Regions from separate parts of the Methylophilus sp. VKM B-3414 genome, predicted to be linked through region 2. Evidence: predicted binding sites of a transcription regulator. Region 2 holds the regulator's gene; each other region holds the start of a gene.
The links. The regulator sigma-54, encoded in region 2, starts transcription at its own class of promoters, with help from an activator protein. The targets are predictions, from matches to a motif close to TGGCACNNTTCCTGCT.

Region 1: Q9292_RS05540 (prepilin-type N-terminal cleavage/methylation domain-containing protein) is a predicted target of sigma-54. The motif match lies at 3,930-3,945, and genes of this name have one in related genera.
Region 3: nifV (homocitrate synthase) is a predicted target of sigma-54. The motif match lies at 7,614-7,629, and genes of this name have one in related genera.

Annotation. Positions count from the first base shown of each region.
Region 1 is NZ_JAVTLI010000003.1:674,786-685,426, forward strand. Features, by position in the region: gene dxs (1-deoxy-D-xylulose-5-phosphate synthase) at 1-1,037, opposite strand, end outside; gene Q9292_RS05520 (farnesyl diphosphate synthase) at 1,040-1,930, opposite strand; gene Q9292_RS05525 (exodeoxyribonuclease VII small subunit) at 1,957-2,202, opposite strand; gene Q9292_RS05530 (alpha/beta hydrolase) at 2,277-2,936, opposite strand; gene Q9292_RS05535 (prepilin-type N-terminal cleavage/methylation domain-containing protein) at 3,064-3,423, opposite strand; gene Q9292_RS05540 (prepilin-type N-terminal cleavage/methylation domain-containing protein) at 3,493-3,849, opposite strand; gene Q9292_RS05545 (SRPBCC family protein) at 4,295-4,840, opposite strand; gene Q9292_RS05550 (beta-propeller fold lactonase family protein) at 5,039-5,995, opposite strand; gene Q9292_RS05555 (hypothetical protein) at 6,249-6,977, shown strand; gene Q9292_RS05560 (RNA pyrophosphohydrolase) at 7,146-7,694, shown strand; gene msrA (peptide-methionine (S)-S-oxide reductase MsrA) at 7,709-8,224, opposite strand; gene gap (type I glyceraldehyde-3-phosphate dehydrogenase) at 8,388-9,389, shown strand; gene Q9292_RS05575 (phosphoglycerate kinase) at 9,489-10,641, shown strand, end outside.
Region 2 is NZ_JAVTLI010000006.1:83,758-94,398, reverse strand. Features, by position in the region: gene Q9292_RS06800 (cation:proton antiporter) at 1-1,088, opposite strand, end outside; gene Q9292_RS06795 (KpsF/GutQ family sugar-phosphate isomerase) at 1,313-2,314, shown strand; gene lptC (LPS export ABC transporter periplasmic protein LptC) at 2,340-2,963, shown strand; gene lptA (lipopolysaccharide transport periplasmic protein LptA) at 2,986-3,636, shown strand; gene lptB (LPS export ABC transporter ATP-binding protein) at 3,645-4,388, shown strand; gene Q9292_RS06775 (RNA polymerase factor sigma-54) at 4,395-5,939, shown strand; gene tyrS (tyrosine--tRNA ligase) at 5,985-7,223, opposite strand; gene Q9292_RS06765 (anhydro-N-acetylmuramic acid kinase) at 7,348-8,475, shown strand; gene gltA (citrate synthase) at 8,659-9,948, shown strand; gene speD (adenosylmethionine decarboxylase) at 10,002-10,373, opposite strand; gene Q9292_RS06750 (SPFH domain-containing protein) at 10,499-10,641, shown strand, end outside.
Region 3 is NZ_JAVTLI010000001.1:120,077-130,717, reverse strand. Features, by position in the region: gene Q9292_RS00625 (hypothetical protein) at 1-324, opposite strand, end outside; gene Q9292_RS00620 (hypothetical protein) at 329-688, opposite strand; gene Q9292_RS00615 (hypothetical protein) at 685-1,212, opposite strand; gene Q9292_RS00610 ((2Fe-2S) ferredoxin domain-containing protein) at 1,225-1,548, opposite strand; gene Q9292_RS00605 (ferredoxin family protein) at 1,585-1,878, opposite strand; gene Q9292_RS00600 (FAD-dependent oxidoreductase) at 1,875-3,173, opposite strand; gene Q9292_RS00595 (electron transfer flavoprotein subunit alpha/FixB family protein) at 3,176-4,267, opposite strand; gene Q9292_RS00590 (electron transfer flavoprotein subunit beta/FixA family protein) at 4,302-5,147, opposite strand; gene nifW (nitrogenase-stabilizing/protective protein NifW) at 5,320-5,655, opposite strand; gene cysE (serine O-acetyltransferase) at 5,690-6,442, opposite strand; gene nifV (homocitrate synthase) at 6,433-7,581, opposite strand; gene nifK (nitrogenase molybdenum-iron protein subunit beta) at 7,934-9,493, opposite strand; gene nifD (nitrogenase molybdenum-iron protein alpha chain) at 9,508-10,641, opposite strand, start outside.

The DNA.
Region 1 (10,641 bases), on a different contig from region 2:
TTGAGTCCGGAACCGTCACACATGGCAGGCGTGATGCCTATCAGTTTGTCATCTGCTGCGGCCATGTCTACCAGCCAATCACCAAACACTTGCGTATAAGTCGGACGGTCGCTGTGGCTCAGGCTGTGGCCATTTTCCGGATCAAACTTGCTCACGCCGTGGTATTTGTTCGGGTTGTCTTCGGCCGGGCTGTAGCCTTTGCCTTTTTGTGTGACCACATGCAAGAACTGCGGCCCTTGCAATTGGCGGATATTGCCCAGCGTATCCACCAGCGTGTCTATGTCGTGGCCATCAATCGGGCCGATGTAATTAAACCCGAACTCTTCAAACAGGGTGCCGGGCGTGACCATGCCTTTGGCATGCTCTTCCGCGCGTTTGGCAAATTCTTTGACGGGCGGCATGATATCCAGCACTTTTTTACCGCTACGGCGCACGCTGTCATACAACTTGCCCGACATGAGGCGGGCCAGGTAATTGTTGAGGGCGCCCACATTGTTGGAAATGCTCATGTCGTTGTCATTGAGGATCACCAGGATATTGGTATCCATGTCGCCCGCATTATTGAGCGCCTCAAACGCCATGCCTGCGGTCATGGCACCATCACCGATAATGGCAACACTGCGGCGATCGAGTCCTTGCGCTTTGGCGGCCACCGCCATGCCTAGTGCTGCTGAAATCGAGGTGCTGGAGTGGCCGGTGCCAAAGGTGTCGTATTCACTCTCGTCGCGCTTGGGAAAACCGGCAATCCCGCCCGCCTTGCGCAGGCTTGCCATGGCTTCGCGTCTGCCGGTCAGGATTTTGTGCGGATAGGTTTGATGGCCGACATCCCATACCAGACGGTCATCCGGCGTGTTGTAAATGTAATGCAGCGCAATGGTCAGTTCGACGACGCCAAGGTTAGAGGCGAGATGCCCCCCTGTTTGCGAGACGCTTTGAATCAGAAATGCTCGCAGCTCTGCAGCCAGCACTTTGAGTTGTGTGCGCTCGAGTGCGCGTAACTCAGTGGGGGATTGAATACGGGACAACAGTGAAGTCATGATTAAAAAGGACGCTCACAAATAAATTTGGCAATCCCGCGCAGCGGATCCGCCTGGGCACCATAGCCTGCCAATAATTGCAGCGCTTCAGCATAAAGTGCTTCTGCCAGTGTTTTTGCCTCTTCCAGCCCCAGCAGGCTGACGTAGGTAGACTTGTCTTGCAGCGCATCCTTGCCAGCCGTTTTGCCCAGGGTTTGCGTATCTGCCGTTGCATCGAGAATGTCATCGACAACCTGAAATGCCAGCCCCATCTTTTGGCTGTATTGCTCCAAACACTGAATTAATGCCGGTGCGGTGTCTGGCGCCGCATAAGCGCCAAGTAATGTCGCGGCTCGGATCAGCGCGCCAGTTTTATATTGATGCATGGTCTCTAACTCAGCGCGCGTCAGCCGTTTGCCCGTACTCTGCAAATCGATGCTTTGGCCGCCACACATGCCACGTGAGCCGGTCGCTTGTGCCAGTACCTGCACTTGCTTGAGCGCTTGTGGCGCTTGCGTCTCAGCAATGCATTCAAACGCCAGCGTTTGCAAGGCATCGCCGACCAGCAGTGCGGTGGCATCATCATATTGCTTATGGCAACTCGGCTTGCCTCGCCGCAAATCATCATCGTCCATGCAGGGCATATCGTCGTGCACCAATGAAAATGCGTGTATCAACTCCACCGCTGCCGCACTGGCGTCAGCCGCCATTCTGGAGGTGCCTGCCAGTTCTGCTGCGGCATAACTCAATAAGGCGCGGACCCGTTTACCTCCACCGAGCACCGCGTAACGCATGGCTTCGTGCAGGCGTTCAGGCAATATTTGCTCACCGGGCAAGAGGCGAGCCAGCACCTGCTCCACATGTTGTTGATGTGCGCGTGCCCAATGATCAAAGACAAAAGCAGAAGTAGTCATGAATAAACAGGAAAGTGGCTGGCGGGTTAATTCGCTTCGAAGGGCGTCAGTTGCTGTTGTTGGTTAAGCAGCATCACGGTTTGTTCTGCTTGCTCTAACGAGGTCTGGCAAGCTTGTAACAATTGCACGCCCTCGGCATAGGCTGCCAGCGAGGCCTCCAGCGGCAATTCACCTGACTCCATGCGCTTGACGATGGTTTCTAGCGCCGCCAGGCGTTCGGCAAAACTGGGTTGATCACTCACCGCAGACGGTGTTTTTTTGGGAGCACTCATGAAAATAGGCCTATGAAAACGCTGGCTATTTTAACAAAACTCCCCCTGCTTGCGGGATTATTCTCAAGATAGGGTTATTGCGCTGGTGGCAGCACCTTGAGCAAAAATTGGCGGATATCATTGAGCTCTTCGTCACACACACTGTGTGGCATATCGTATTCATGCCACTCCACCGCGTAGCCAGCAGCCTCCAGTGTTTGCCGCGAAGCTTGCGCGGTTGCCATGGTAATTACGCTATCAAAACGGCCATGCGCCATCCAGATGGGGCACTGCTGGTTGGCTGGGTGTTTTTCTTGGGAGAGTTGACTCTTTAAGGGTAAGTATGTGGAAAGCGCCAGAACGCCTGCCAACGTTTGCGGAAAACGCGTCGCTGTATGTAACGCCATTGCCCCGCCTTGCGAGAACCCTGCCAGTAAAATGCGGTGAGCCGGGATGCCCTGCGCAATTTCTGCTTCTATCATCGCATTTAATGTCGCTTGCATGCTGTTAATCCCGGCTTCATCTTGCGGGCTGTCTGGCTGTAGCCCAAAAATGTCATACCAGGCACGCATCTCGTAGCCGTTATTCAGCGATACCGGACGATAAGGGGCGTGGGGCAGGATGAATTTGATATGGGGCAGGTTGAGCATCTGCACCACGGGTTCGAAATCATGGCCGTCAGCGCCTAATCCGTGTTTCCAAAGAATTAAAGCAGACTCATTTCCACTGTTATTGACGATGATTGTTTCTAACATTCATGAAGCCTTTATGTTGCTTTAAAGTATAAAGCTGTTCTATCAATGTTTAGAAATTTTACATTGACATTGTATGCTCTTAAGCGGTGCTTTGTTTGAAATAAAACACTATAAAAGGAAACTTTCCTCAAGGCTGTGTTGCAGTAATAGTGCAAGGTGTTCCGGCGTTTAAGTCGCAAGAGATTGTTGCGGCACCTGGTGAACGAGCAATTGAGGTGAAGCTAGTAACTGTAACAACTTTTAGTCCACTATTGATGGAATCACATGCTTTCGCAATTGGCGCTGGAATTGCTGTGGATGCTTTATTTAATTGAATGTCCGCATAGACACGTCTCGCATAAATATTAGCCTCTGATAAGCATGCGCCATTAGCAGCATCTTTTCTGTAAGTTTGAAAGGCTGGAATAGCTATTGAAGCTAAAATACCTAATATAGCGATAACAATCATTAACTCAACCATCGTGAAGCCAAAGTGATGTGCTTTCATCAATACTCCTATAGTGAAAAGCCCTGCTTACACAGGGCTTTTTGATGGTTACTATTACTTAACTAGATATTAAGATGAAGCAGCAGTTTTAGTGCAAGTGCCGCCGTTTAACAAATCACAAGATATGGTTGCGCCAGTGCCTTTGTTGTCTTTTGGAACAGCTGCGAAGTTAGTGGCAGTTGCTACAGGGGTAGTAATTTGATTACAAGCTTTTGCGTTATGAGCTGGAATGGTTTTTGATAGCGCAATTGCCGAATAAACTACAGTTGAATAAGCACTCGCTTCTGCTAAGCAGGCGCCATCAGCGGCTTCTTTAGTGTAATCGCTGTATGCCGGAATCGCTACTGAAGCCAAAATACCAATAATCGCAACTACGATCATCAATTCAATCAGGGTAAAACCTTGTTGTGCGTGTTTTTTCATCATGTTTTCCTTCAAGTCAAGTTTAAAGTCAGTTACTTCTTTGTTTAAGTCACTGCTTTTTCAACAGTGTTGGCTAACCCTAAAGCAACAGTCGTGCCAGTCTGTCTTTGTTGAATGTAACTGATTGAAAAATATGAATTAAAGGGTTTTTATGCTTTATTTCTTCGAATTGAATTTAAAAAGTGAGGGCTTGGTTGCGATTAGTTAAGCTGACAGAAAGTGACAGGCTTTGCCCATCTTTGACAGGATAGGTGATGGTTTTGGGCAGGTGGTTTGGCGCAATGCAAAAAAGGGATTGTGTGGTACACAATCCCTTTACTTGGTGCCAGTCGCTTGCTTTTGGCCGTGACTGATTTGCAAAAACAGTGTTGTTTACAACGTAAGACTTACCAGAATTTCCACCAGGGTTTACTGTTGCCTTGCGATTTTTTTCCAGAACCCTGGCTAATTACTTTCCCGATTCGGCAACCTTTTTCAGGCTGTCGAGACCTGGGTCAAAAAAGTCGTCGAGCGCCTTGGTCGCGGCATCGTCGTTTTGCTCAGGTTTAGGAATATTGGAGGAGTCGGCGCGGGTGTAGCTGCCTTTGACTGAAACGACGGTGTCATTGCCGTTGGCCGTCACTGTGATCATTGGGTAAAAGTTAGCAAACTGTAATGTACTTTTTTCATACACATATTCATATTTAACACGCATGCCAGCGTCGTCAATGAAACGCAGTTTTTCGTACATGACGCCGCCGTTTTTCAGTTTGACGGTGCGGTAGGTGGCATCGTCGCCGTTTTCATCTTTTTTCTGCTCTACGGTGGTAGACACAACACCCGCGTGCCAGGCTTGTTCGTTACCAAAGTCTTTGACCAATGCCCATACTTTTGCAGCTGGCGCTTTGATGGTGACGCTTTTTTCAAAGCGCAAGGCCGCTGCACCGTGTGCACCAGCGGTGAGGGGGATCAACGGCAATAAAGAAACTGCAATCATGCCTAGAAATTTTTTCATTACATATCTCCTGAAATTTACAGACTTTTAAAACGCTTTTAAAACTAAAGCTCGGCGTGGATCGGTAAGCGGTCAAAGTGTTTTAAAAAACAATCCGAGACTTTACCCAAAAATAAACTTCTTTGCGACTAATTCATTGGTCATCCTGTGAAAAAATCAAAAAATAGGTTGCTTTGGCTCTGTACAGCCCTTTTCTTGCTATTTCGCTTCGAGAATAAATTGCCCGAAAGAGCGGCATAACTTGGGACTGCTGATCGTTTGCGTCACGGTATTGGTGAGTGCATCAATGATGGAGACATTGTCTGTGCCCCAGTTGATGACCAGTACCTGATTGCTGGCCTTGTCGTATTCAATGCCCTCGGGATATTCGCCCACAGCGATGGTTTTGATGGTGTTGCCATTGGTCAAATCAATTACCGACACGCTTTCGGCGTGATTGTTGCTCACGTAAGCACGACGGCCATCTGGACTGATCGCCACGCCATAAGGATGCTGCCCGGTTTTGACGGTGCTGGCCTGATAGGTCTCTACATTCAGCAAGGTCAGCGTGTTGCTGACCACATTAACGACAAACACGGTTTTACCATCCGGGCTCAAGCTCAGCGCAAAAGGATGTAGGCCAACGGGCACTTGCGCGATGGTTTTCAAGGTTTTGGTATCGACCACGGTGACATCGTTACTGTCGCGGTTGGCGATAAACAGTTTTCTGTTATCCGCACTGACCAGTAAGCCGGAAGGGGTTTTGCCCGCTTTGAAGGTTTGCTGTTTTTCAGGATGCGCAGTATCCACTGCAATCACTTGCTCACCGCCCCAATCGGCCACGAACAAGGTTTTCTCGTCGCGGCTTAAAGCAATGCCAACGGCTTGGGCGTCGACCGGAATTTCTTGCACTGTTTGTTGGGTGGCGCTATTGATGACTGACACGGTTTGGCTATTAGCGTTGCTGATATACACGCGCTGCTTTTTAGGTGCGATAGCCACCCCGACCGGGGCTTTGCCCACCGCAATGGTACGCGTGACTTGCTTGCTGGCGATATCCAGCACGGATACGGTGTCACTGCCTTGATTCGTAATGTATGCAAGATTTTCAGCAAAACTTATTTGGCAAAAAGAAATGAGCAGGATTAGAGCAAGCGATTTTTCGATCAACACCACATATTGTTCGAAGCATCGAAAAAAATAATTTGAGTTCTTGAGTGCGATTCGCATAACCATGAAACGAAGTATTCTTAGATTTGGTTGACATCAATATTTTTAGATAAGATAAAAGTGAATACTGTGGTTTTTAAGTGATTAAATTTATTAAAAAAACTATTTTATTGCCTATACCCAAATGGGCTATATCAATTTGCTTATTCCATGGGTTAATATCGTGTGGAGGGAATAATTTAAACTTTGAGGACACACTATGAAACACATGTATTTAGCAGGTTTAAAGCTATTGCTGTCAATAACCCTGTTTTCGCTCGCAAACTCTGCATTCGCGATAACTACTACGACGGGAACGGTGCTTGGTGCTGATTTTGTTAACGGTCAGTCTACATACGCTACTACTTTTTCAGACGGTACGATTGCAACATTTACAGGCAGTAGCGCGTTTAAGAAGAAAAGCCAGGACGGTATCACTGGTGTTGGGATTGCCGGTGGTAGAACAGATGGCGAAATTGATATCGGTGAACGATTGACGGGTTCTTTCTCTAAAGAGGTAATTGTTTCCTCCCTGAATTTGGCATTGTTGTTTGATGGTCCTGAGTACGGTGATGTTAAAGAGGTTGCTAAACTGCTGGTGAATTTTGCGGATGGCGGTACAGCTTCATATTACCTAACCGCGACAGGCGTGCATACTGCAGCATGGACTGGTGAAGGTAGTGTTTTGTCAATTGGCAGTGGTGCTGTAAACGGTGGTACTGGCGCTTGGCAAATCAATAATCCATTTGGTTTCCGTTCTGTTGACAGCATCTCATTCACAGCGGTAAAAGGTTATCCGAAATCAACTTGCCCTAGTTGCGATAATCAATCAGATTATACCTTTGTGGGAATGGTTGTAACGCCAGTGCCTGAAGCTCAAAGTTCTGCAATGATGTTAGCCGGATTACTTTTTATGGCTGGTTTGTACATTCGTCGTATCAGAGCTTAAAACTGACACTTCATCAAGTGTAAAAAGTTACTTGTTCAAAAAAGCTCACGATCAGTGGGCTTTTTTGTTGCTTAAAACGAGCTGTTTGTAAATACTCTGACATCGGTTGTCCTTTCATTAAAGTCTAAAGTGTGAAAAAATTGCATGAAATATTGAAGGCAGTTTTTTATGTTAGATCGTGATGGATACCGTCCAAACGTCGGAATTGTGCTTTGCAATACGCACAATCAGGTGTTTTGGGGCAAGCGTATCAGGGAACATGCATGGCAGTTTCCGCAAGGCGGCATCAAATATGGTGAAACGCCTGAGCAAGCCATGTATCGTGAATTGATGGAAGAGGTTGGCCTCAAGCCTGAGCACGTTAAAATTCTGGGCCGTACACGTGACTGGCTGCGCTATGACGTGCCTACCAGCTGGGTCAAGCGCGAGTGGCGCGGAAGCTACAAAGGACAAAAGCAGATCTGGTTTTTGTTGCGCCTGATCGGGCGTGACAGTGATGTGTCATTGCGCGCGACCGAGCATCCCGAGTTTGATGCCTGGCGCTGGAGTGAGTATTGGGTGCCGCTGGAGGATGTGATCGAATTCAAGCGCGAGGTCTATCAATTGGCCTTGAATGAGTTGGCGACTTTTCTGCATCATCCTGCCAGACGCCATTATCCTAAAGCACGCAAACCCTCGGCCGTGACCAAGCAGCCGCCCACCGTAACGCCAGAATAATGTTCATGCCTGGTTTATAACCAGCTTGCTGTTGCGCGATCTTGCGGTAATATCCACTGCGGTCTCAGGCCGTGGCAGGTGTAGCCGTTGGGGTAACGCAGCAGATAATCCTGATGCTCCGGTTCTGCCAGCCAGAAGTCTGTCGCCGGTGTGAGTTCGGTGACAACTTTGCCGGGCCAGATGCCTGAGGCGTTCATTTCAGCAATCAATTGTTCGGCAACGGCTTTCTGTGCTCCTGACGCATAAAAAATGGCCGATCTGTAAGAGGGCCCCAAATCGTTTCCCTGGCGGTTAGGCGTGGTCGGGTCGTGAATCTGAAAGAAAAACACCAGTAATTGCCGCAGGCTGATCTGTGCGGGATCAAATACAATCTCAATCGCCTCGGCATGGTTGCCATGATTTTTGTAAGTGGCATGGGGCACCTCTCCGCCGGTATAGCCTACCCGTGTGCTAACGATGCCAGGCAGTCTTCTGATTAAATCTTGCATGCCCCAAAAGCAGCCACCCGCCAGAATAATGTTGTCTTGCATAACCTTCCTCTTTGATCACAAGCAGCCCTGCGTGGTCAAAATGACCGGGTTTTAAATATGGGAATGCTTGAGTCGTGTATCAAATCAAACACTTACTGTCTGTCCAGTATAGTGTGTTTAGGTTAAAATACTTCATTTTAGTTCTAACAATGTTGGGGAGCATATGTCAGTCAAGGTAGGCATTAACGGGTTTGGACGGATAGGTCGCATGGCGTTGCGTGCGGCAATTGAGCAGCCAGAGTTCAGCAATATTGAAGTGGTGGCGATTAACAGCTCATATGATGTTGAATACATGATGTATTTGCTCAAGTATGACTCAGTCCATGGCCGGTTTAATGCCAAAGTAGAAGCTGACAATGGCGCGTTGGTCGTGAATGGTAAGCGTATCCATTTGACGGCTGAGCGTGACCCGAACAATATTGACTGGCGCAAAGGCGGTGCAGAGATTGTGGTGGAGTCCACCGGCGCCTTTTTGACTCAGGAAACCTGCCAGCCGCATATTCAAGGCGGTGCCAAAAAAGTAGTGCAATCTGCGCCGGGTAAAGATGATACTCCCATGTTTGTATTTGGCGTGAATCACCATGAGTATACTGGTCAGGCCATTATTTCAGCGGCTTCGTGTACCACCAACGGCTTGGCGCCTTTAGCCAAAGTCTTGCACGATAGCTTTGGTATCAAGCGTGGCCTGATGACCACCATTCATGCCGCCACTGCATCACAACTCACGGTTGATGGTACCTCCAAAAAAGACTGGCGCGGCGGTCGCAGTGTGTTTGAAAACATTATTCCTTCGAGTACAGGCGCGGCCAAGGCGGTGGGCAAGGTGATTCCTTCCCTCAACAAAAAACTCACCGGCATGTCCATGCGCGTGCCTTCTGCCGATGTGTCTGTCGTTGACCTGACCGTGGAGCTCAATAGCGAAACGACTTATGAGGCCATTTGTGCAGCCATGCAACAAGCTGCTGACGGCGCGCTGAAAGGCGTACTGGAATACACTAACGAGAAGGTGGTTTCCAGTGACTTCCGTAGCAGCCCAGCCGCCAGTGTGTTTGATGCCGATGCCGGCATTATGCTGGATCCGACCTTTGTTAAAGTGGTCGGCTGGTATGACAATGAATACGGATATACCTGTAACCTGCTGCGTCTGGTTCAACACATTGCTTAATCATGCACGGGGCTTTATGCCCCGTTTGCTTTTGACTAACCGCTTTTTATCCTTACCAGTTTATATTCAAGCGGCGCCGACCGCTCAAGGGAGACCTTCATGAAATTCATCAAAATGACCGACCTCGATTTACGTGGCAAGCGCGTTTTCATCCGTGCGGATCTCAATGTGCCGGTAAAAGATGGCGTAGTGACCAGTGATGCCAGAATTGTGGCCAGCATGCCCACCATAGAATATGCATTGAAAGCCGGCGCCAAAGTGATGGTGACCTCACACCTGGGCCGTCCTGAAGAGGGGGTGTATACCGAAGAAAACTCCCTGAAGCCCGTGGCCGATGTCATGAGCAAGCTATTGGGTCAGCCGGTCCGTCTGGTGAAAAACTGGCTGGCACCAAATGCGCCTGAAGACAGTTTGACCACCGAGGACGGTCAGTTGATTTTGCTCGAAAACTGCCGCTTTAATGTGGGCGAGAAAAAAAACAATGATGAATTGGCCAAAAAGTATGCCGCGCTCTGCGATGTATTTGTCATGGATGCCTTTGGCACCGCGCACCGCGCCGAAGCCTCCACCCACGGCATTGCCAAATTTGCGCCTGTCGCCTGTGCCGGTATTTTGCTGACCGAAGAGCTGGATGCCTTGAGCCAGGCCTTGCTGGCCCCGGCACGTCCGCTGGTGGCGATTGTGGGCGGGTCTAAAGTCTCTACCAAGCTCACCGTGCTGGAAAGTTTGTCTGACAAAGTGGATCAACTGGTGGTAGGCGGCGGCATTGCCAATACCTTCCTCAAGGCGGCGGGTCATGAAATAGGCAAATCGCTATGCGAAGACGACCTGGTGGAAACGGCCAAAGGCCTGATGGGGAAAATGGCTGCCCGTGGCGCTTGTGTGCCGATTGCCAAAGATGTGGTGGTGGGTAAGCAGTTTGATGCGAATGAGCCTGCCGTGAAAAAAGCCGCAACTGAGGTCGCTGCGGATGACATGATTTTTGATATCGGCGCGCAATCCGCGGCTGAGTTGGTTGATATCATCATGAAAGCCGGTACCGTGGTCTGGAATGGCCCGGTTGGTGTGTTTGAGTTTGACCAGTTTGGCGAAGGCACCAAAACCATTGCCAAGGCGATTGCCGAAACCAAGGCGTTTACGCTGGCCGGCGGCGGTGACACCATTGCCGCCATTCAAAAATACGACATCTATGACAAAGTGTCTTATATCTCTACGGCCGGCGGCGCGTTTCTGGAGTTTCTGGAAGGCAAGA
Region 2 (10,641 bases):
ACGGCCACGGACAGCACCAGCTGTAGGGACTCGCCGTCGATCAAATGCGTTTGCAAGCCCAGGGCCAGCACCACAAAACTGAACTCCCCCGCCTGGCCAAGAATAATGCCGGTACGGACGCCCACGCCCATCTCAAAGCCATACAACTTGGTTAAAAAGGCAATCAGGCCAATCTTGAACACCAGGAACAGGGCTAACAGGAAAACAATCAATACAATATGATTGATCAGTACAGAAACGTCGAGCAGCATGCCGACGCTGATAAAAAACAGACCCAGCAAGATATCGCGGAAAGGCGCAATATCTGATTCAACCTGATAACGGTATTTGGTCTCGGAAATCAGCATCCCGGCGACAAAGGCCCCCAGCGCAAAGGACAAGCCGACATAGTTGGTGGCTGCCGCCATCAGCAGGGTCACCATCAGCACATTGAGCACAAACAACTCGCGTGAGCGCTGTTTGGCGACCAGCTCAAACCAGAAGTTAAGGATGTTTTTCCCGAACTTGAACAGTAAAAACAGCAGTACAGACGACTTGAACAGCGTCAGCCCCAGCACATCCAGCCAATTATCGCTATGCGAGCCTAGCGTCTGGATCAATACCAGAATCGGAATCACGGCCAGATCCTGGAATAGCAGCACGCCGATACTGAGACGACCATGCCTGGAGTTCAGGTCTACACGCTCCATCAGAATTTTGGACACAATCGCGGTCGAGGACATGGTGATGGCCGCACCAATGATAAAAGCAGAAGTCAGGCTGAGCCCGGCCACTTTGCCCAGCACCAGACTGGCCAGCAAGGTCAGCACGACCTGTCCGCCCCCTAGCCCGAACAGCGTTTTTCGCATGGCATACAGCTTAGGCAGACTAAACTCGAGACCGATGCTAAACATCAAAAACACGATACCAAACTCGGCCACCTGGCGACCGGACTCTTCATCCTCCAGCAAGCCCAGGGCGTGCGGGCCCAGCACGATGCCGATGACAAAATAGGCCAGCATGGCAGGCAAGCCGAGGATGCGGAACAAGCCCACGGCGAAGACCGAGCTGGTCAGCAGTAATAAAAGATGTATCAGGGAATCAAACATGCAAAGCTCTAACGCATTTATACCAAGCCGGTCAAACAGGGGTTTGATCGCCATCAGCCAGCGCTGAAGGGTCAAGGTCTATTATGAAACGCAATTGTTTCAGGATGATGCATCGTGCCACAAAACTTTGTTTTATGCAAAAAATGTGCCTGAGAATAAAAAAACCGTAAAAAAAGGGTGTTTTACTTTATTGTCAGGCAACTCGCTTGTTATACTTACCCGCCATGATGACAGCAAATTCCGGCATCCATCTTGTTAAAACACCCGATATCGTGTCGCGCGCACGAGGGGTGTTGTTGCACGAAGCCGATGAAATCAGGCATCTGGCAGACCGCATTGGCTCGGCTTTTGAGGCCGCCGTCCATATGATTCTGGCCTGCAAGGGCCGGGTGGTGGTCACGGGCATGGGCAAATCTGGCCATATCGGCGGCAAAATTGCGGCCACCTTGGCCAGTACCGGCACACCGGCGTTTTTCATGCACCCGGCCGAGGCCAGCCACGGCGACTTGGGCATGATTACGGCAGAAGATGTGGTGATCGCGCTGTCCAATTCTGGCGAGAGTGATGAAATTATTAATATTTTACCGGCGATCCGCCGCATCGGTGCTCGGGTGTTGAGCATCACGGGCAGCGAAGACTCCACCTTGTCACGTGAGTCGGAAGTGCATTTGAGTGCTGCCGTGAGCCATGAGGCTTGCCCACTCGGCTTGGCTCCCACAGCCAGCACGACAGCGGCCTTGGCCCTTGGCGATGCTTTAGCACTCTGCGTGCTGGATTTGCGTGAGTTCACTGCGGAAGACTTCGCCCGTTCGCATCCCGGTGGCAGCTTGGGCAGACGGCTACTGGTGCGCATCAAGGATGTCATGCGTACCGGCGAGGCCGTGCCCCAAATTGATCAACACGCCTCCATTCAGGAAGCCATCACGCAAATTTCACTCAAGGGCATGGGCTTCACGGCTATTGTGGACCACGCGCAACGCCCAATAGGCATTTTTACCGATGGCGATTTGCGCCGCTTGTTTATGCAGGGCAAGAACAATCCACAGGCATCCATTGATTCCGTGATGAACAAACAGCCGTATTTGCTGGAGACGAATCAGATGGCGGTTGAAGCAGTTAACATGATGGAGCAGCACAAAATAAATGGCTTTTTGGCAGTCGATGCCCAAGGGCAGTTGGTAGGGGCATTCAATATGCATGACTTATTGAAAGCCAAAGTCGTTTAGCTTATACAGGCATTAGAATTCAGGCATGCTTAAACACCCCATTTTGTTGCCGATTGCGTTAATGCTGTTGCTGGCGCTGCTGACCTTCTGGATTAACCAGAATGTGCAAGAGCAAGCACTCAAAATGAACATACTTAATCGCCAAGCGCCGGACTACATGTTGTACAACTTTGTGAGTACCCGCACGGATGCGTCCGGTAATACCAAATATGTGCTGGCGGCCGCAAAAATGCGCCACTTTCCTGCCAATGACTATACAGAATTGCAGCGGCCACGCTTTACCCAGTTTGGCCTGAACAAGCCTTACACGCAAATTTATGGTCAGCAAGGACGTGTTTCCGCCAATGGTAAACTGGTCGAGTTTAGCAAACAGGTCAAGGTGATCCGCCAAGCCTCCGCCACCAAGCCAGAAACACAAATGCAAACCGAGCGGCTTTGGCTGGAGCCGGATACCGAGGTAGCACACACAGACCAGCCGGTGGTCATCCGCCAAAAACCGGCGACAGTGATTACAGGCACGGGCATGCGTTTTGATAACCGGGCTGATACCATGCAATTGTTTAACCGGGTACATGTGCATTATGAGCGTCCACCCGTCGCCAGCAATTTGGCAAGCCCGGCCCAGGCGTCAAACACAGAACGCCAATGACCGTTGATTATGGAGAAATGAGTTGAACACGCACAAGCCCTTATTTTTAGCGATCTGCATGAGCGTATGGGCGCTATTGTCCATGCCGCTGAGTGTGCTGGCCGAAGAATCCGACCGAGATCAACCGATAGAGCTTGAGGCGGATACCGTGACCGTGAACGATGCTAAAAAAATTAGTATCTACACGGGCAACGTGATTCTTAATCAGGGCACTTTGCAAATCAAGGCGGACAAAATGATCGTACGCGAGGATCAGGACGGCTTTCAACATAGCACCTGTACCGGCAACCCCACCACATTCAAGCAAAAACGTACCGGTAAAGACGAGTGGATGCAAGGCAGTGGTCAACGTATCGAATACAACGCCCGCATGGATAAAGTGCAACTGTATACCAATGCCTGGGTTAAACGTGGTGAAGACATCGTGACCGGGGACTACATCAGCTACGACGCCAATGCCGAGTATGCCGAGGTGATTGGCGGCACCAAAGCCAACCCGAACGGGACGGCTGGCAGCCGCGTCAAGGCCACCATACAGCCTAAAAATAAAACCACACCGCCTGTCATTGACAACAAGCCAACCTCTCAACAGGGATTACGGATGAATCGCTCCTTGCAACTCAAGGTCGAACCTGCCCCTGCCGAAAACACTGGTGAGCAAGGCAAAGAGTAAGCTTAAAGATGGAAACCATGGCAGCAGATCAGAACCATTTGCAGGTTAACCGCCTGAAAAAAACCTATCAGGGCCGTACCGTCGTCAAAAACACGACGCTTGAGTTACGCAGTGGCGAAGTGATCGGCTTGCTGGGTCCCAACGGGGCAGGCAAAACCACCAGCTTTTACATGATTGTAGGGTTGGTTGCGCTGGATGAAGGCAACATTACGCTGAATGGCGCCGACGTGAGCCGCGCGCCCATGCATGAGCGCGCGCGCATGGGCTTGGCTTATCTGCCCCAAGAAGCATCCATTTTCCGCAAGCTCAGCGTAACCGACAACATCCTCGCCATTCTTGAAACCCGTCCCTATACGGAAGAGCAACGTGAGGCGAGGCTTGAATCCTTGCTGGATCAATTGCATATCCAGCACATCCGCAACAGTCAGGCCGTCAGCTTGTCTGGTGGCGAACGTCGACGCGTTGAAATTGCGCGCTGCCTGGCCACTGACCCTAAATTTATTTTGCTGGATGAACCGTTCGCCGGGATTGATCCGATTGCGGTGATCGAAATCCAGAAAATCATCCGCTACCTGAGCAGTCAGAATATTGGTATTTTAATCACCGACCACAATGTGCGCGAAACGCTGGATATCTGTGACCGCGCTTATATTGTCAATGAAGGCGCTGTGTTTGCAGCAGGCACGCCCGATGAAATCATTCAGAACGAAGGTGTGCGTGAAGTGTATCTGGGCAAGAATTTTAGGCTGTAATCCGTCATGAAACAGAACCTGCAATTACGTATTTCGCAAAATCTGGCGCTGACGCCGCAGCTGCAGCAATCGATCCGTTTGCTGCAACTTTCCACGCTGGAACTGAACCAGGAACTGGAAACCATCCTGCAGGAAAACCCGTTACTGGAAATGTCAGACGGTGAAGAAGGCGAGTTTGAAGATAACACACCGCCTCCCCCCACTGTAGAAGCTGAGCCGACAGATGCCAGCTCGTTTGACATGGCAACGCAGCAAGAGATCACCGCACCGGCAGAAAGTCTGCGTGAAGACTTGCACGATGAGCTGGGCGGGAGCGAGAGCGACCTGCCCAATTTAAACGAGGAATTCACGCCGCCAGAGTTTGAAGATGATTATGAAGAGTTTGGCAGCACCAGCAACTGGGACGAAGCCGGACGCAATCATCAGGAAGACGAAGACAGTGACTTTTCCAGACAGGAAACCACCAGCATCAGTTTGCGCGAGCATCTGATTGATCAGATACAACTGGCACATTTATCGCAACGTGACATGAGCCTGGTCAAACTGCTACTGGATAGCATCACTGATGATGGCTATCTGGAGCAAGATCTGCAGGAGATTGTGGAGCACTTGCCACTCGAACTTGAGGTCGAGCTGCTGGAACTGGAAACCGCCCTCAAGCTGATCCAGAATCTGGACCCTGTAGGCGTAGGTGCGCGCGATTTACGCGAGTGCCTGCTCTTGCAACTGACGCGTTTGCCGCAAGAAACGCCACACTTGCAAACCGCCATTGCCATTGCCAAAGACCACCTGGCGCTGCTTGCCAACAAAGACTTTGTCAAACTGCGCAAGGTGCTTGGTTGCGATGAAGCGGTACTCAAGGCGGCGCAGCACCTGATCCGCCAGCAAAACCCCAGACCCGGCAGCGAGTTTTCCAGCTTTAGTCACGATCACTTTATCCAGCACGATGTGGTGGTTAAAAAAATCAAGGGCATTTGGGTCGCCTCCTTAAATGATGGCGTGATCCCCAAACTGCGCATCAACCAGATGTATGCGGACATCCTCAAGCGCAACCGCGAGAGTTCAGGCCAATACCTGCAAAGCCAGATGCAGGAAGCCAAATGGATGATCAAGAATATCCAGCAGCGTTTCTCGACCATTTTGCGCGTGTCGCAAGCCATTGTAGACCGCCAACGCAACTTCTTTGAGCATGGTGAAATAGCCATGCGCCCACTGGTACTGCGTGAAATCGCCGAAGAACTCGACTTGCATGAAAGCACAGTTTCACGTGTCACCACGCATAAGTATATGCTCACACCGCGTGGCGTCTATGAACTCAAATACTTCTTTGGCAGCTCGGTAGCCACAGACGCAGGCGGCTCCTGCTCTGCCACCGCCATCCGAGCCTTGATCAAGCAAATGGTGGCCGAAGAAAACCCGAAAAAGCCTTTGTCGGACAACCAGATCACCGACACACTGGCACAACAAGGCATCGTCGTTGCCCGCCGTACCATAGCCAAATATCGCGAGTCCCTTAATATTCCGCCCGCGAACTTGCGCAAAACGCTCTAAACAAAAAAGGCCGCAGATGCGGCCTTTTTTGTTTCTCAGCTCCGATCACCTGATTGTGATCTTGGCAAATTTACGTTTACCCACCTGTGCGATCACTGTCACACCTTTAGTCAAAGGCAGATTCTTATCATCCACCTTGACGCTGTCGAGCTTGACGCCGCCTTGCTGCACTGCGCGCATGGCTTCACTGGTGCTTTCAACCAGGCCCGCCTGTTTTAACAATTGGCTAATGCCGATGCTGTCGCCTTCAATGGTCACTTCAACTTCGGGCACGTCATCCGGGATGCCGCCTTTGGCACGGGTCTGGAAGTCCTGCAAGGCTTTTTCAGCCGCGGCTTGACCATGGAAACGCGCCACAATTTCTTGGGCAAAGCCGACCTTGATATTGCGGGGGTTTGCGCCACTGGCGACTTGCGCCTTCCATTCGGCAATGGTTTCCAGCGTCGCAAAAGACAGCAAATCAATATAGCGCCACATCAGTTCATCTGAAATCGACATGATCTTGGCAAAAATAGTCTCTGGCGCCTCGCTAATGCCAATGTAGTTACCGAGTGATTTGGACATTTTATTGACGCCATCCAGCCCTTCCAGCAGCGGCATCATCAGCACACATTGCTGCGACTGGCCGGCCTGCTTTTGCAATTCACGCCCCATGAGCAGGTTAAACTTCTGGTCGGTACCACCGAGCTCAAGATCCGCTTGCAGGGCGACCGAATCATATCCTTGCAGTAACGGGTACAGAAACTCGTGAATCGCAATCGGTTGATTACCCTTGAAGCGTTTGGAGAAGTCATCGCGCTCCAGCATGCGGGCCACGGTATGGCTGGCAGCCAGCTTGATCATCCCCGCCGCACCGAGTTCACTTAACCAGTTGGAGTTGAAAACAATCTCGGTTTTGGTAGGATCCAGTATTTTAAAGACTTGTGCAGCATAGGTATCGGCGTTGGCCTTGACCTGCTCCACGGTTAAGGGTGGACGGGTGGCGCTTTTGCCAGTCGGGTCACCAATCATGCCGGTAAAGTCACCGATCAGGAATAAAATCTGATGGCCCAGATCCTGCAACTGGCGCAATTTATTAATGAGGACGGTATGACCCAGGTGCAAGTCGGGCGCGGTAGGGTCAAAGCCAGCTTTCACACGTAACGGCTTGCCTGTTTTCAGTTTCTCGACCAGCTCCTGCTCGATCAGTAACTCATCTGCGCCACGCTTGATAATGGCCAACGCCTTGGCAATTTCTGGGCTCAATGCTGGCACTTCAGATGAGGGTTGTTTGGTATCGGTCATGCGGGTATCCGTCAAATACAACGATGCGCACTGATGGCACCGTCTCAAATAAGTAAAACAGCTATTTTAACGTAATCCCATGCATTTCTGTAAGCGCGGCTGGAGCAGTGTTAAAATGACACCCATGCAAGTTTCTGCCGATCGCTCCCAGCCACGTTTGTTTATTGGACTGATGTCTGGCACCAGCCTGGACGGGGTGGATGCCGTGCTCACCTCGCAATGGGGCGAGCAACTGAGACAAACGGCCACCTATTTTCTGCCCTACCCTGACGCGCTTAAACAGCGTCTACTGGCCTTGCACACGCCCGCCAATAACGAGTTACACGAGGCCGCAGTGGTTGCTAACCAGCTCGCAGAACTCTACGCGCAAGCCGTCAAGCAACTGCTTAAGCTCGCCGACATCCGTGCCGAGGCCGTGACAGCCATCGGTTGCCATGGCCAGACCATCCGGCACTGTCCGACACTGGCAGAGGGCATGGCATACACCATACAATTGGGCAACCATGCCCGCTTGGCAGAATTAACAGGGATCACGGTCATTGGCGACTTCAGAAGTCGCGATATTGCCGCCGGCGGCCAAGGCGCACCGTTAGTGCCGGCCTTCCACCAAGCGGTGTTTACGAGTGCAGACAGGCATCGCGTCGTCATTAATATCGGCGGCATTGCCAACTTGAGTGATCTGCCAGCACACGGACAAGTCACAGGCTTTGACTCGGGACCCGGCAACCTGCTCATGGATGCCTGGACGCAGCAACACACAGGCCAACCCTATGATGCGGGCGGGCACTGGGCAGCTGGCGGGAAAATTAATCCAGACTTGCTCAATGCGATGCTGGCCGATCCTTATTTTGCACTGACCGCACCTAAAAGTACGGGACGCGACCTGTTTAACGACACCTGGTTAATGCAACTGCTGCATCAGTACCCCGACGGTGCACAAAATGTGGCGCGTACCTTGCTTGAGTTAACAGCAGTGAGCATCACCGATGCACTGACGCGATTCTGCCCAGGGGCTCAGGAAGTCTACGTCTGTGGGGGTGGTGCACATAATCTGGCCTTGCTGAATAGACTGCAGGCGCTGTCTGGTCAGTCCATACAGCTGACGGATCAATTGGGCGTTGGCGTGGACTGGGTGGAAGCGGTCGCCTTTGCCTGGCTGGCGCAACGCTGTGTAGATCATTTGCCGGGCAATTTGGCCGCGGTAACAGGTGCGGCTGGGCCACGTATTCTGGGTGCCGTTTACCCCAACTAAGCACCGGCAACGACGCGTAGCAATGATTCCCAAAAGCAGTGCAAACGCACCAGTGACTTGATTACATCTGGTGCAGGCTTTTGATTGTTTTTTTAACTTTTCCGCGACAGTCACCGCACAAGCGGTGATAAAACAAAACGATTGCGTATAATTTAACCAACTTGATTAAAGACTGAGTACGTTATGGCTACCAAGGCGACCATTACATTTGACAACGATAGTAGCGCAATTGAGCTACCGGTACTAAAAGGCTCACTGGGCACGGATGTGATTGATATCCGCAGCCTGGGTAAACATGGTTATTTCACGTTTGATCCTGGCTTTATGTCTACTGCATCGTGTACGTCTGGCATTACCTTTATTGATGGTGAAAAAGGGCTGCTTTACTACCGTGGCTATCCGATTGAGCAACTGGCCGAGAACTGTGACTTCCTTGAGGTCTCCCACCTGTTGCTGCACGGCGAACTGCCGGATAACAATCAACGTGAGGAGTTCGTGAGCACCATCAGCGAACACACCATGTTGCACGACCAGATGAGCAATGTATTTCGTGGGTTCCGCCGCGATGCGCACCCGATGGCGGTCATGATCGCGGTCGTAGGCGCCATGGCGGCTTTCTATCCAGACAACAACAATGTGTCCGACCCGGAATCACGTAAAGTGGCTGCCATGCGCCTGCTGGCCAAAGTTCCCACCATTGCCGCCTGGAGCTATAAGTACAACATCGGCCAGCCATTCATGTATCCCAAAAACAAATTGGGCTACGCCGAAAACTTTATGCACATGATGTTCGCCACGCCCTGTGAAGACTATGTGCCCAACCCGATTCTGGCCCGTGCGTTTGAGCGGATTCTGATTCTGCACGCAGATCACGAGCAAAACGCTTCTACCTCTACCGTGCGTCTGGTCGGCTCCAGCGGCGCCAACCCGTTTGCCTGCATCGCAGCCGGCATCGCCTCGCTATGGGGCCCCTCACACGGTGGCGCCAACGAAGCCACACTTAACATGCTGGAAGAAATCGGCGACGTCAGCCGCATCGGCGAATTTATCAAACGCGCCAAAGACAAAACCGACAGCTTCCGCCTGATGGGCTTTGGTCACCGCGTTTATCGCAACATGGACCCCCGCGCTTCTATCATGCGAAAAACCTGCCATGAAGTGCTCAATGAACTGGGCCTGCACGATGACCCGATGTTCAAACTGGCGATGGAACTGGAAAAAATTGCGCTTGAGGACGAATACTTCGTTTCGCGCAAACTCTATCCAAACGTGGACTTCTACAGTGGCATCGTCATGCGCGCCATGGGCATCCCCAATTCGATGTTTACGGCGATTTTTGCCCTGGCCCGCACTGCAGGCTGGATTTCACAATGGTGTGAGATGAATGCCGACCCCGAACAGAAAATTGGCCGCCCTCGCCAGTTGTATGTGGGGTCTGAACGTCGGGAATTCGTTCCTTTGCATCAGCGTTAACATAGCAGCATAAAATAAAAACGCCGGATTTCTCCGGCGTTTTTATTTTAGGATTATGCTCGTTGCACCTCGAACCGATCTACATGCCCCGGAGAGAATGCAGCGATCACTGCCTCAAACACGCGGCTCGCCTTGTCTGAATTGTCCTCTTGATAGTTGCAGACAAACACATCCAAAGTCACATAACGCGACTCCGGCCACGTGTGTATCGTCAAGTGGGACTCCGCAAGGACCAGCGCACCAGTCACACCCTGCCCCTGACCAAAGCCATAGAAGCTCTCGCCTACAATAGTCAATCCTGCATCACTGACCACTTTTCGGCAAAAGTGCTGACAGTGGTCTACACGGGTCATCAAGGTCAACCCTGGATCCACCTCATGTAAATTGGCCATCAAGTGTAATCCACTATGCGCGAATCTTTTCATAAACGAACTGAAGCAATACAACGATCACTATTTTGAAGTATATTTACAATAATTGGTCGATTCGCATTGTATAGTAATTTTGCGTTAACCATGTCCAGTCAAATAAAAACAAACAGGGAGCCAGAGTGGGTATTTTTGACTTTGTAAAAAAACAATTTGTTGATGTCATCCAGTGGACGGAAGAGGGTCATGGTGTACTCGCTTATCGTTACCCCATGATGGATATGGAGATTCAGTACGGCGCCCAGTTAACCGTAAGGGACTCGCA
Region 3 (10,641 bases), on a different contig from region 2:
CGCATCCGGTGTCATGTAACGACAAAGATGAATGCGTAATGGACCTTCATCAGTGGTGACCCAGGCCGTAAAATCATGCTGGTATTGCAGTGTGTCAGCAGGCACATTCAGGGTTTTGACGATTTCTACCCCTTGTGCTGCCGTGAGGGGCTGGCGCAACGGCTGGTCAGGCTCTGCTAATACGCTGGCACTGGCAGGCAAGGCAGCCGGTGCCAACAACCCGCCATGGGGCCAGCGCACGAACAGCAGTGCAGTGCTGTAATTATCAAAATGACAGGCAATCACACGTTGCGGCAGTAGGTTGGTGGCAGGTAGCATCATCATTCGCTTATACAGTCATACTGAATAGTGCCGGTTGTTGCTGCCTGAACACGCGCAACCACATCAGGGTGGCAGGCACCATGGAGCAGATGGCAAACCAGATGGCATCGCGCTCGAAGCCGCCCGACAAACGGACTTGTGACAGCAGGACATTCCAGCCTGCCCAGTCGATTTCCGACATGGCCGTTTTGTTTTCCATAGGCAGCCGGTCTACATTTTCGGCAATAATACGCAGGTGGCGCAGGGTTTCAGCCTGGGTGAGTTGGCTGCTGAAAAAACCCTCTGGAGCGACATCCTCGGTGAGGGTCAGCACTGCCTCGCAGGATTGCAGCATAATATTAAGCATGGTGGCGCTAGCCAGGCTCATAGCGGGACTCCATCGGCATAAGCTTGTATGACTGAGGCGCCAACCGTGTCTTGTGGATCGATCTCCTGCAACTTGCTAAGTATTTGCCGTGCCTCTGACAGGCGTTGCTGACGCAGCCGGATATAGGCAAACGCCTTGAGACTAAACAGGAAAAAATGTTGCGGCGAATCGACCTGTGTCCAGTCGCAGCTTTGCGCGGTGAGTGATTGCCAGTGGCTGTCGATCTGCGCCAGCCTGGCTGCCGTGTCCAGCGCCATATGCACGGCCCGCTCGGCATCACTGAGACGATTGTGTACGGCATACAGCTTGTACAGTGTGTAATACACATGCAGGCAGTCGGGCGAGGCCTGTTGGGCTCGTAGCAACAATGATTCAGACTCGCGCCAGTCACGGGTAGCCGCGGCGGCAGCCAGATATCCGGCTATCGGTGACGGCAAATCCTCGTGGGCGACAATACCGCTCGGTCGTGTTGCGCTCAGAATATGCCCCGACGATTGCGGGGCTGACATAGGCCGAACGTGCATCTATCGCCTCGCTTACCAGACGCTGTCCGGCACTTTCAGGCGCTCGACCACTTCGCCTGCCAGCAGGTGCTTGTCTATGATTTCGGTCACGTCGTCTTTGCTCACACCACCGTACATCACGCTTTCCGGGTAGACCAGCACATGCGGGCCACTGTCACAGGGGCCCTGGCAGCCGCTAAACGTCACTGAAAACTGCTCCCACAGGTTGCGCGACTGCACCTGTTGCCAGAACGCCTGCAAAATATCATTGCTGCCCCGTCCCTGGCACGAGCCGCGCGGGTGGCCCGGTGGCCTGGCCTGGTTACATACAAAGACTTGTCTTGCGGGTTTACTCATGGGGATGTCTCCAACAATGCAATACAAAAAAGGGGATTAGCCGAACTTGAACAGGATGCCGTAGCCACCACGCGGGTATTCCCAGGCCACATTGCGGTGCTCGTTACAGATAATGCGGCAGGTGCCACATTCCAGGCAGCCATCACTGATCACGGTGACATTGCCGTTACCTTCCATGGTCCAGCAGCCAGCGGGGCAACACACGGTACAGGCATGGCTGTCACAATGGCGGCAGACGTCAGCATCCTTGATCTCGATATGCGGCTTGCCGCTGTCCACCTTGTAGCGGTTCTGGAACAGTTTCTCTTCAACCTTGACGACAATACTCATTCAAAAGCCCTCCATAACTTGAACGCATCTCCCATCAGGCCCATCAGTGAGCGGCGTTGACGGAAGCTGTGGCGTATCTGCTTTTCTTTAGATTTTTTATCCACCCCATCCACAGTCAGCATGGTGTGGGCGGCTTTGGACAACAACTCGGGATAGTCATTAAAGAACTGCGGATTTTTGTGGAAGATTGCCGGCATGTCCTTGTATTTTTTCAGGTCTTTCATGACAAAGCTGTCGTTGAGCGTGGCCTTGTAGCGCTTGAGGTTGGCCTTGCTGAAGGGCAGGCCCTCGGCACGCAAGGCAATCAAGGTATCCGCCGCCACCATGCCGGTGGTCATGGCCAGATTGGAACCTTCGCGGTGCACGGCGTTAACAAACATGCCAGCGTCGCCAACGATGAGCCAGCCATCGCCAAACAAATCCGGCATGGCGTTGTAGCCGCCTTCTGGAATCAGGTGCGCGGTATATTCTTTCATCTCGCCGCCTTCAATCAGCGGCTGGATGGCCGGATGCGCTTTCATTTGCTCCAGCAAGGCATAAGGGGTGATTTGCTGGGCTTTGAAGTCGGACAGCATACAACCGACGCCGATGGTCACCGACTCGCGGTTGGTATAGAGAAAACCCGTCCCCATCATGCCCTTGGTGATTTTGCCCGCCATCTCGATGACCACGCCCTCTTCGCCCTTGACGTTAAAGCGCTGCTCGATAAGCTCGGTTGGCATAAAGTGGATTTCCTTGACCGCCAGCGCCACATCCTTGGGATGCAGCTCGGGGTGAAAGCCGGCTTTTTTCGCCAGATAGGAGTTGACCCCATCGGCCAGTATCACCGCATCGGCATAAATCTCACCGCCCTGACGGTCCGTGCGTACACCGATGACACGCTGGCCATCCAGCAGCAGTTCGGTCACCGTGGTTTCGCATATGACCAGCGCCCCGGCCTTTTGCACGCGCTCGGAAAACCACTTGTCAAACTGCGAACGTATCATGGTGTAGCGGTTATATGGCGGCTTATTAAAGCTGTCCGAGCGGTAGTGCGAACCCATGTAGGAGTCGTCATCCAGCACCCACATGCGCTGTTCGATGATATGCCGCTCCAGTGGCGCATCGTCCCTGAAGTCAGGAATCAGTTTTTCCAATGCATCCGAATACAAAATCGCACCTTGTACGTTTTTCGAGCCTGAGCTTTCACCACGTTCCAATTGCAGCACGCTGAGCCCCGCCTGTGCCAGACGCAAGGCGGCGGCGTTGCCAGACGGGCCCGCGCCCACAATGATCACATCAAATTTTTCACTCATGCTTAGCCTGCCTTTCTTGCGGTTGCCAGGTGTGCCTTAAATGCCTCGGTCAGCGCCGGTAATATGGTCATGGCATTGCCGACAATGCCATAGTGAGCAAAGTCAAAAATCGGCGCATTGGGGTCGTTGTTGATGGCGATAATCACATCCGAGGCATCCATGCCGACCCTGTGCTGGATGGCGCCAGAAATGCCCACCGCGATATAGAGTTTGGGGCGCACGGTTTTGCCAGATTGCCCGACCTGACGGTCCAGTTCCACCCAACCGGCCTGCACCACGGGGCGCGTAGCCCCGACTTCGGCACCCAGCACTTGCGCCAGTTCCCAGATCAGTTTGAAGTTTTCCGGCTTTTTCATGCCGCGACCACCGGCGACGATAATGTCGGCAAATGGCAGTTGCGGTTTGTCTTGCATCTCGTCCGGGATAAACTCCAGCACTTTGGTAATGATGCTGCTTTCTATCATGCCCAGGGTGTCTTCAATGATGCGGCCATTGCGCGTCGCGTCGCGCTCTGGCATTGCCATCACACGTGGCCGCACCGTGGCCATTTGCGGCCGATAATTCAGGGTCTGAATGGTACACAGCAAGGAGCCGCCAAAGGTTGGGCGACTCGCCAGCAGGCTGCGCACGTCGAGGTCGATATTGAGCTCGGTACAGTCAGCAGTGAGGCCGGTTTTGAGCGTGGTGGCGACACTGCCTGCCAAATCGCGGCCCAATGTGGTTGCACCAAGGAACAAGATTTCAGGCTGGTATTTGTTGACCAGATCGGTCAGCCCTTTGGTATAAGGCTCGTTACGATAATCTTGCAGCAGCGGGTCTTCAATCAGGTAGCACAGGTCTGCGCCATGGTAAAAGGCCTCCTGGCAAAAACTGCGGGTGGTCTCTCCGGGGGGACCCATCACCACGCCGGCCAATTCCACACCCAGCATATCGGCCAGTTTGCGGCCTTCGCCCAATAATTCCAGCGAAACGGGATGTATGGCGCCGCGCTCATGTTCAATAAACACCCAGACGCCTTTATACGCTTTCAGACGCTCATCAAGCTCAAATTTCTTCTTGCCTGCCGGTGCCGGTTTTTTGGTTTCTTCACTCATATGGATTCCTTTACTTCATACTCCCTGGATCTGTTCAAGCCGACCGCTTCAGCAGCTCTTTCTCGATGTTGGGAAACTTGGTAAACATTTTGGCGAGCAAGGTCACGCTCAGGTCTTTGGGCTCGTTGCTTTCGCATTGAATGATCTCGGCCTTGGTCGCGCGTGGTGTCGGTGCAAACACTTTGGAAACCACGGTAGGCGAGCCTTTCAGGCCGGTTTTGGTCGGATCTTCAATCCCGGCGGCATCTTTGTTCCAGATTTTGACCGGATAACGGGCAGCACGGAACATATTGGCCATGGTGGCAAAACGCATTTCGTTATTGCCTTCGAGCACAGTAATCAGGCTGGGGATTTTGGTTTTGAGCACCTGCACGCCGCCCTCAGAACGGCGCTCGACCACGATTTCCTGTCTGTCAGTATCCAGCGAACGGATTTTTGAAACATAGGTGAGCAACTGCATCTCCAGCCGTTTTGCGACGCCGGGGCCGACTTGCGCAGTATCGCCATCAATGGTCTGCTTGCCGGTAAACACCAAATCAACAGGAATATCTTTGCTGATCTGCTGGATGGCCGCAGCCAGCGCATAGCTGGTGGCCAAGGTGTCAGACCCGGCAAAAATACGGTCGGTCACCAGTACGGCGTCATCTGCGCCATAAGAAATCGCCTTGCGCAAGGCCGCCTCGGCCATCGGTGGCCCCATGGTGAGCACGGTCACGCGCGCGCCATATTCATCTTTCAGGCGCAAGGCTTCTTCCAGCGCAAACAAATCATACGGGTTCACAATGGTCGGCACCCCCTGACGCATAATGGTGTTGGTCACCGGGTGCACCCGAATTTGTGCACTGTCTGGCACCTGCTTGATACAAACCACAATATGCATATCGAATCCTTCCTTTTGCCTGACTTTACCTGGATGACAGACCAGAAACACCCGGCCTTTTATTTCAGTATTGCAACAACCATGCCATGCTAAAAAAATTATTTTTATATATAAAAATCAGTTAGTTATAAGCAAAACTCACATTAAAATTATTTGTCGCAAACCCGACAAATCAGGCACGTTGTGAAGGCAATGTTTGTTTCAGACTGTTGAGATTAAAAGTCTTGCTGCCATCGGCTTCCTGAAACACCTTGAACACTTTTTCAGTAGCGGCATTGGAGCGTACAAAGTCGTCATAAGCCGCATGCAACAAGCGCTGATAGGCATTGCGCTGCTCGTTCTCGGGCAAGGTCTGGCTCACAGGGTCACGCACCAGATATTGCTGAAAGCGTTTGAGGATATGCAGGCGATTGACATGTACCACCTGCGGGTCATAGGCGACACCGAGAAACGCGAAAAACTCTTCGGCAGCAGAAAAAGATTGCATCTGTGATAACAAGGCACTCATCAGGGTTCTCCAAACATAAAAAGGAAATGCAGGCTCAGGAATCGAAACGTTTGCGTGCACGCGCCTCGGCGACGCTGTGCTGTATCAAGGCTTCGGAAGCGGCTTGCTGGTTGTCACGCATCGCCGCCAGGGTATGCTCCAGTTGATCAATACGGTCTAGCAAAGCTGTGACCGCTTTGCCCACCGGGTCCGGCATCAGATGGTGGTCGAGGTCTATGCCCTGCTGTGGCTGGCGTCTGGCGTTGTCAGGCAGCACCACGCGACCGGGGATACCGACCACCGTCATCCTGGCCGGAATATCATGGATGACCACCGAGTTGGCGCCTACCCTGGCCCGTGCGCCCACCACCACCGGCCCAAGAATTTTGGCACCTGCGCCGACCATGACACCATCGCACAGGGTAGGATGCCGCTTGCCCGGATTCCACGACACACCGCCCAGCGTCACGCCGTGATACAGGGTGACATCGTTGCCGACCACCGCGGTTTCGCCGATAACAACACCACAGCCATGGTCGATAAAAAAGCGGCGGCCGATGCTGGCGCCAGGGTGGATATCAATCTGTGTCAGCATGCGCGTGACATAACTCAGCCAGCGCGCAGCAAACCGCCAGCCATGCCGCCACAAGCCATGCGAGATACGGTGCAGCAAGGTAGCGTGCAAGCCGGGATAGGTCAGCAACACTTCCAGCCGGTTGCGTGCAGCCGGATCACGCTCAAACACGCAGGCGAGGTCTTCGCGCAACAGGGCTAGCAAGCCAGACTGCACTGGCGAATTTACATGCATGACAGTCTCCCCGGTGTGGTCTGGCCTTCGAGATAAAACAGTTTGAGCTCATCACTGGCCGGGCTGCGCTTGGTGTTTACTGCAAACTGGCGTATGCGTTGCAGCAGCCATTCGGTTTCGTGATGTTGCACGCGTATACCCAGCTGCGCATAGACATGGCGCACACTGTGGCTACCGGAATGCTTGCCCAGCACCAGATGCCGTTCTCGCCCGACTGCAGCCGGGTCAAAGCCTTCGTAGGTAGCCGGGTCTTTGAGCAGGCCATCGACATGCATGCCGGACTCATGGGTAAACACCGCCGCACCGACGATGCTTTTATTGAGCGCCACGGCCCGCCCCGACGCCTGCGCCACCAGCTGCGAAATCTCTGGAAAGGCATGCATGTCCAGCCCCACATCCAGCCCGTGGATGCGCCACAGAGCGGTCACCACTTCTTCCAGCGGCGTATTGCCCGCACGCTCACCCAGGCCATTGACCGTGGTGTTGACATGGCTGGCCCCGGCACGAATTGCCGCCAATGCATTGGCAGTGGCCAGGCCGAGGTCGTCATGCGCATGCATTTCGATGTCCAGCGAAGTGACCGCACGCAAAGCCGCAATGCGCTCATACGTGGTAAACGGATCAAGGACGCCCAGGGTATCGGCATAACGAAAGCGGCAAGCGCCCGCCGTCTCGGCCACCGCCACCACCTGCTGCAAAAACTGCGGGTCGGCGCGGGAAGCATCTTCACCGCCCACTGACACCTGCAAGCCCTCTTGGCAAGCCTGCGAGACCAGCTGCGCCACCTGCTGCAACACCCACGCCCGGTCACGCCGCAATTTGCGCTCAATATGCAAATCCGACACCGGCAAGGACAAATTCACATGACGCACCCCGGTGCGCAAACATGCCAGCAAATCGCCCTCGGTCATGCGCCCCCAGACCATCAGCCGGGTAGGCAATTGCAACGCCGCAATTGCGCGTATATCGGCAATTTCCGCCTCGCCCATGGCCGGGATGCCGACCTCCAGCTCTGGTACACCCAATTCGGCCAAAGCCATCGCAATCTGTAATTTCTCGGCACGGCTAAACGCTACCCCAGCTGTCTGCTCCCCATCACGCAAGGTGGTATCGTTGATGACTGGCTTGCTTTGTCGCATCGTGACATCTCCGCATGTATTACCCTAGAGATAGCACAGGCTGTGCCAAGCTATGTATAGCTTTTATATCCATTTAAAAACAATGAGTTAACAATATATTTACTGACTATTTTGATTGTAAGGTTTGCGACAAACGGATGGGTTATGTCGTGAATGTCTGGGTGCCAGTCCATCGACTGATATGGAACCGGCATGCACACCGATGGTCAGTGCCTCCGAATAAAAAAAGCCTCCCATCCGGGAGGCTTAAACACTCAACAATCGATCATTGTAAAGTGGGGGAAGAGACAGGACTACATTGCTACCGGGCCAGACATCGAACCGCCCTACCCGGTAGGCTTTCAATCACAGGCTAGCGGATAATATCGAAGCTGTAATCGGTGGTAGCGATGCCATTGGTGCTGATGTCCATCTGGTCAAAGATTTTGTCCAGGATAGTGACCAGCACGTTGAGGGCACCTTGATAGCCCCACACCGGATAGCGGTGTTTATGGTGGCGATCAAAAATCGGGAAACCCAACCGGATCAGCGGGATGCCGGTGTCGCGGTCCAGATATTTACCGTAGGTGTTGCCGATGAGGAAATCGACAGGCTCGGTAAATAACAGGGAGCGCATGTGCCACAGGTCTTTCTTCGGATAGACCTTGCAGTTTTTGCCAAACGGGCTGGCATCAAACAGCGCTTGTACTTTGGCGGCCCAGGCATCGTCACCGTTGGTGGAAAGCACGGTGGTAGGTTCTGCACCGAGTTCCAGCAGGAATCCGGTCAGGCCAAGCATGAGGTCAGGGTCACCATACAGGGCAAATTTCTTGCCGTGGATATGGGCACTCGAGTCGGCAATGGCATCCACCAGACGGCCACGCTCTTTGGTCAGGCTGGCAGGAATAGGCTTACCTGACAGTTTGGAAATAGCCATCAGAAACTCATCCGTGCCTTTCACGCCTACCGGGTGATGCAGCTTGACCACTTCCTGGCCTTTGCTCTGGATATAGTCGGCCGTTTTTTCGGCGCAGATGGACTGCATGACGATGGTGCCTTTGGCATGAATCGCGTTGGCGGTGTCTTCCAGGGTAGTGCCGCCGTCATACATACGGAACTCGCCATCAGTCGGTGTATCCCAGGCGTCGGACGGGTCGCACAGCATGGTTGGGGTGATGCCAAACTCGTTGAACATGCGTTTCACTTCACGGTTGTTGCCGACCACGTAGCCGTCAAACCCGCCGATAAAGTTGATGCTGTCGTTGGGCTTGCGCTCCAGCGCAGGCACGGTACCGGCCTTGCCATCCCAGAAGTAGTTGAGAATGCCTTTGAGCGCGTTGTCGTAGCCAGTGATATGGCTGCCGACAAACGCTGGCGTGTGGGCAAACGGCACATCATAGTCGGCCGGGATGGAGCCTTTTTCGCGTGAGGTCTTGATAAAGGCGTTAAGGTCATCGCCAATCACCTCGGCCATGCAGGTGGTAGAAACCGCAATCATTTTTGGTTTGTACAAACTATACGAGTTGGCCAAACCATCAATCATGTTGTTCAAGCCACCAAACACGGCTGCATCTTCCGTCATGGAAGAGGACACGCAGGAAGTCGGCTCTTTAAAGTGACGGCTGAAGTGCGAGCGGTAGTATGCCACGCAGCCTTGTGAGCCGTGCACAAAGGGCAATGTCCCTTCAAAACCATTCGCAGCAAATACGGCCCCGAGTGGCTGGCATGCTTTTGCCGGGTTCACGGTCAACGCTTCGCGGGCAAAGTTTTTCTCTTTGTACTCTTGCGTTTTGGCGTATTCGACCTGCTTTTTCACTTCATCGGCAGGCACGGCAAATTCAAAATTCTTTTTCTTGTTGGCGAACATTTCCGTATATTCGGGTTCGCGAAACAGTTCAAAATGGTCTAAAACCTTATCAGCATTCTGGCTCATGTTCAGTTCTCCTCTTAAGCCGCTTGTTGCCATGGCGCTTTGGTCAAGCCCCATACCGGGTTGTTAATCGCCATGTCCATGTCACGGGCAAAAATCGCAAAGCCGTCATAGCCGTGGTAAGGGCCGGAATAATCCCAGCTGTGCATTTGACGGAAAGGCACGCCCATTTTCTGGAACACGTATTTTTCCTTGATGCCGGAACCGACCAGATCTGGTTGCACGGCTTCCACAAACTTCTCAAACTCGTAGCCGGTCACATCGTCATAGATCAGGGTGCCGTCCTTAACATAGTGAGTGGTACGCTGATAGTCATCGTTGTGGCCAAACTCGTAGCCGGTACCCACCACTTCCATGCCCAAATCCTCATAGGCACCAATCACGTGACGGGGACGCAGGCCACCGACAAACAGCATGACTTTTTTGCCTTGCAGGCGTGGTTTGTATTTGGCAATCACGGCATCGGTCAGCGCTTTGTATTTGGCAATCACCTGCTCTGTTTTCTCCTTGATACTGTCATCAAAGAAGCTGGCAATCTTGCGTAGGGATTCTTCGATTTTGGATGGGCCAAAGAAGTTGTACTCTACCCATGGGATCCCATACTTCTCTTCCATGTGGCGGCTGATGTAGTTCATCGAGCGGTAGCAGTGCAGGATATTGAGCTTGGCCTTGGGGGTGTTTTCCAGCTCGGCAATCGAGCCGTCACCGGACCATTGGGCGATCACGCGCAGGCCCATTTCTTCGAGCAGGATGCGGCTGGACCAGGCATCGCCACCGATGTTGTAGTCACCAATAATGGCCACGTCATACGGGCTGGACTCGAATTTGTTTTTGTCAGGGTCGGTTTTGTCAAACACAAAGTCGCGCACGGCGTCGTTGGCAATGTGGTGACCCAGCGATTGCGACACGCCACGGAAGCCTTCGCAACGTACAGGCACAATCACCTTGCCTTCGTACTCTTTGGCTTTTTTCTTGGACACGGCTTCGATGTCGTCGCCGATCAGACCAATTGGACACTCGGACTGCACGGTAATGCCCTTGTTGAGCGGGAACAGTACCTGAATCTCGTCGATGATTTTTTCCAGTTTTTTGTCACCGCCAAACACGATGTCTTTTTCCTGGAAGTCGGAGGTAAACTGCATGGTGCCGAA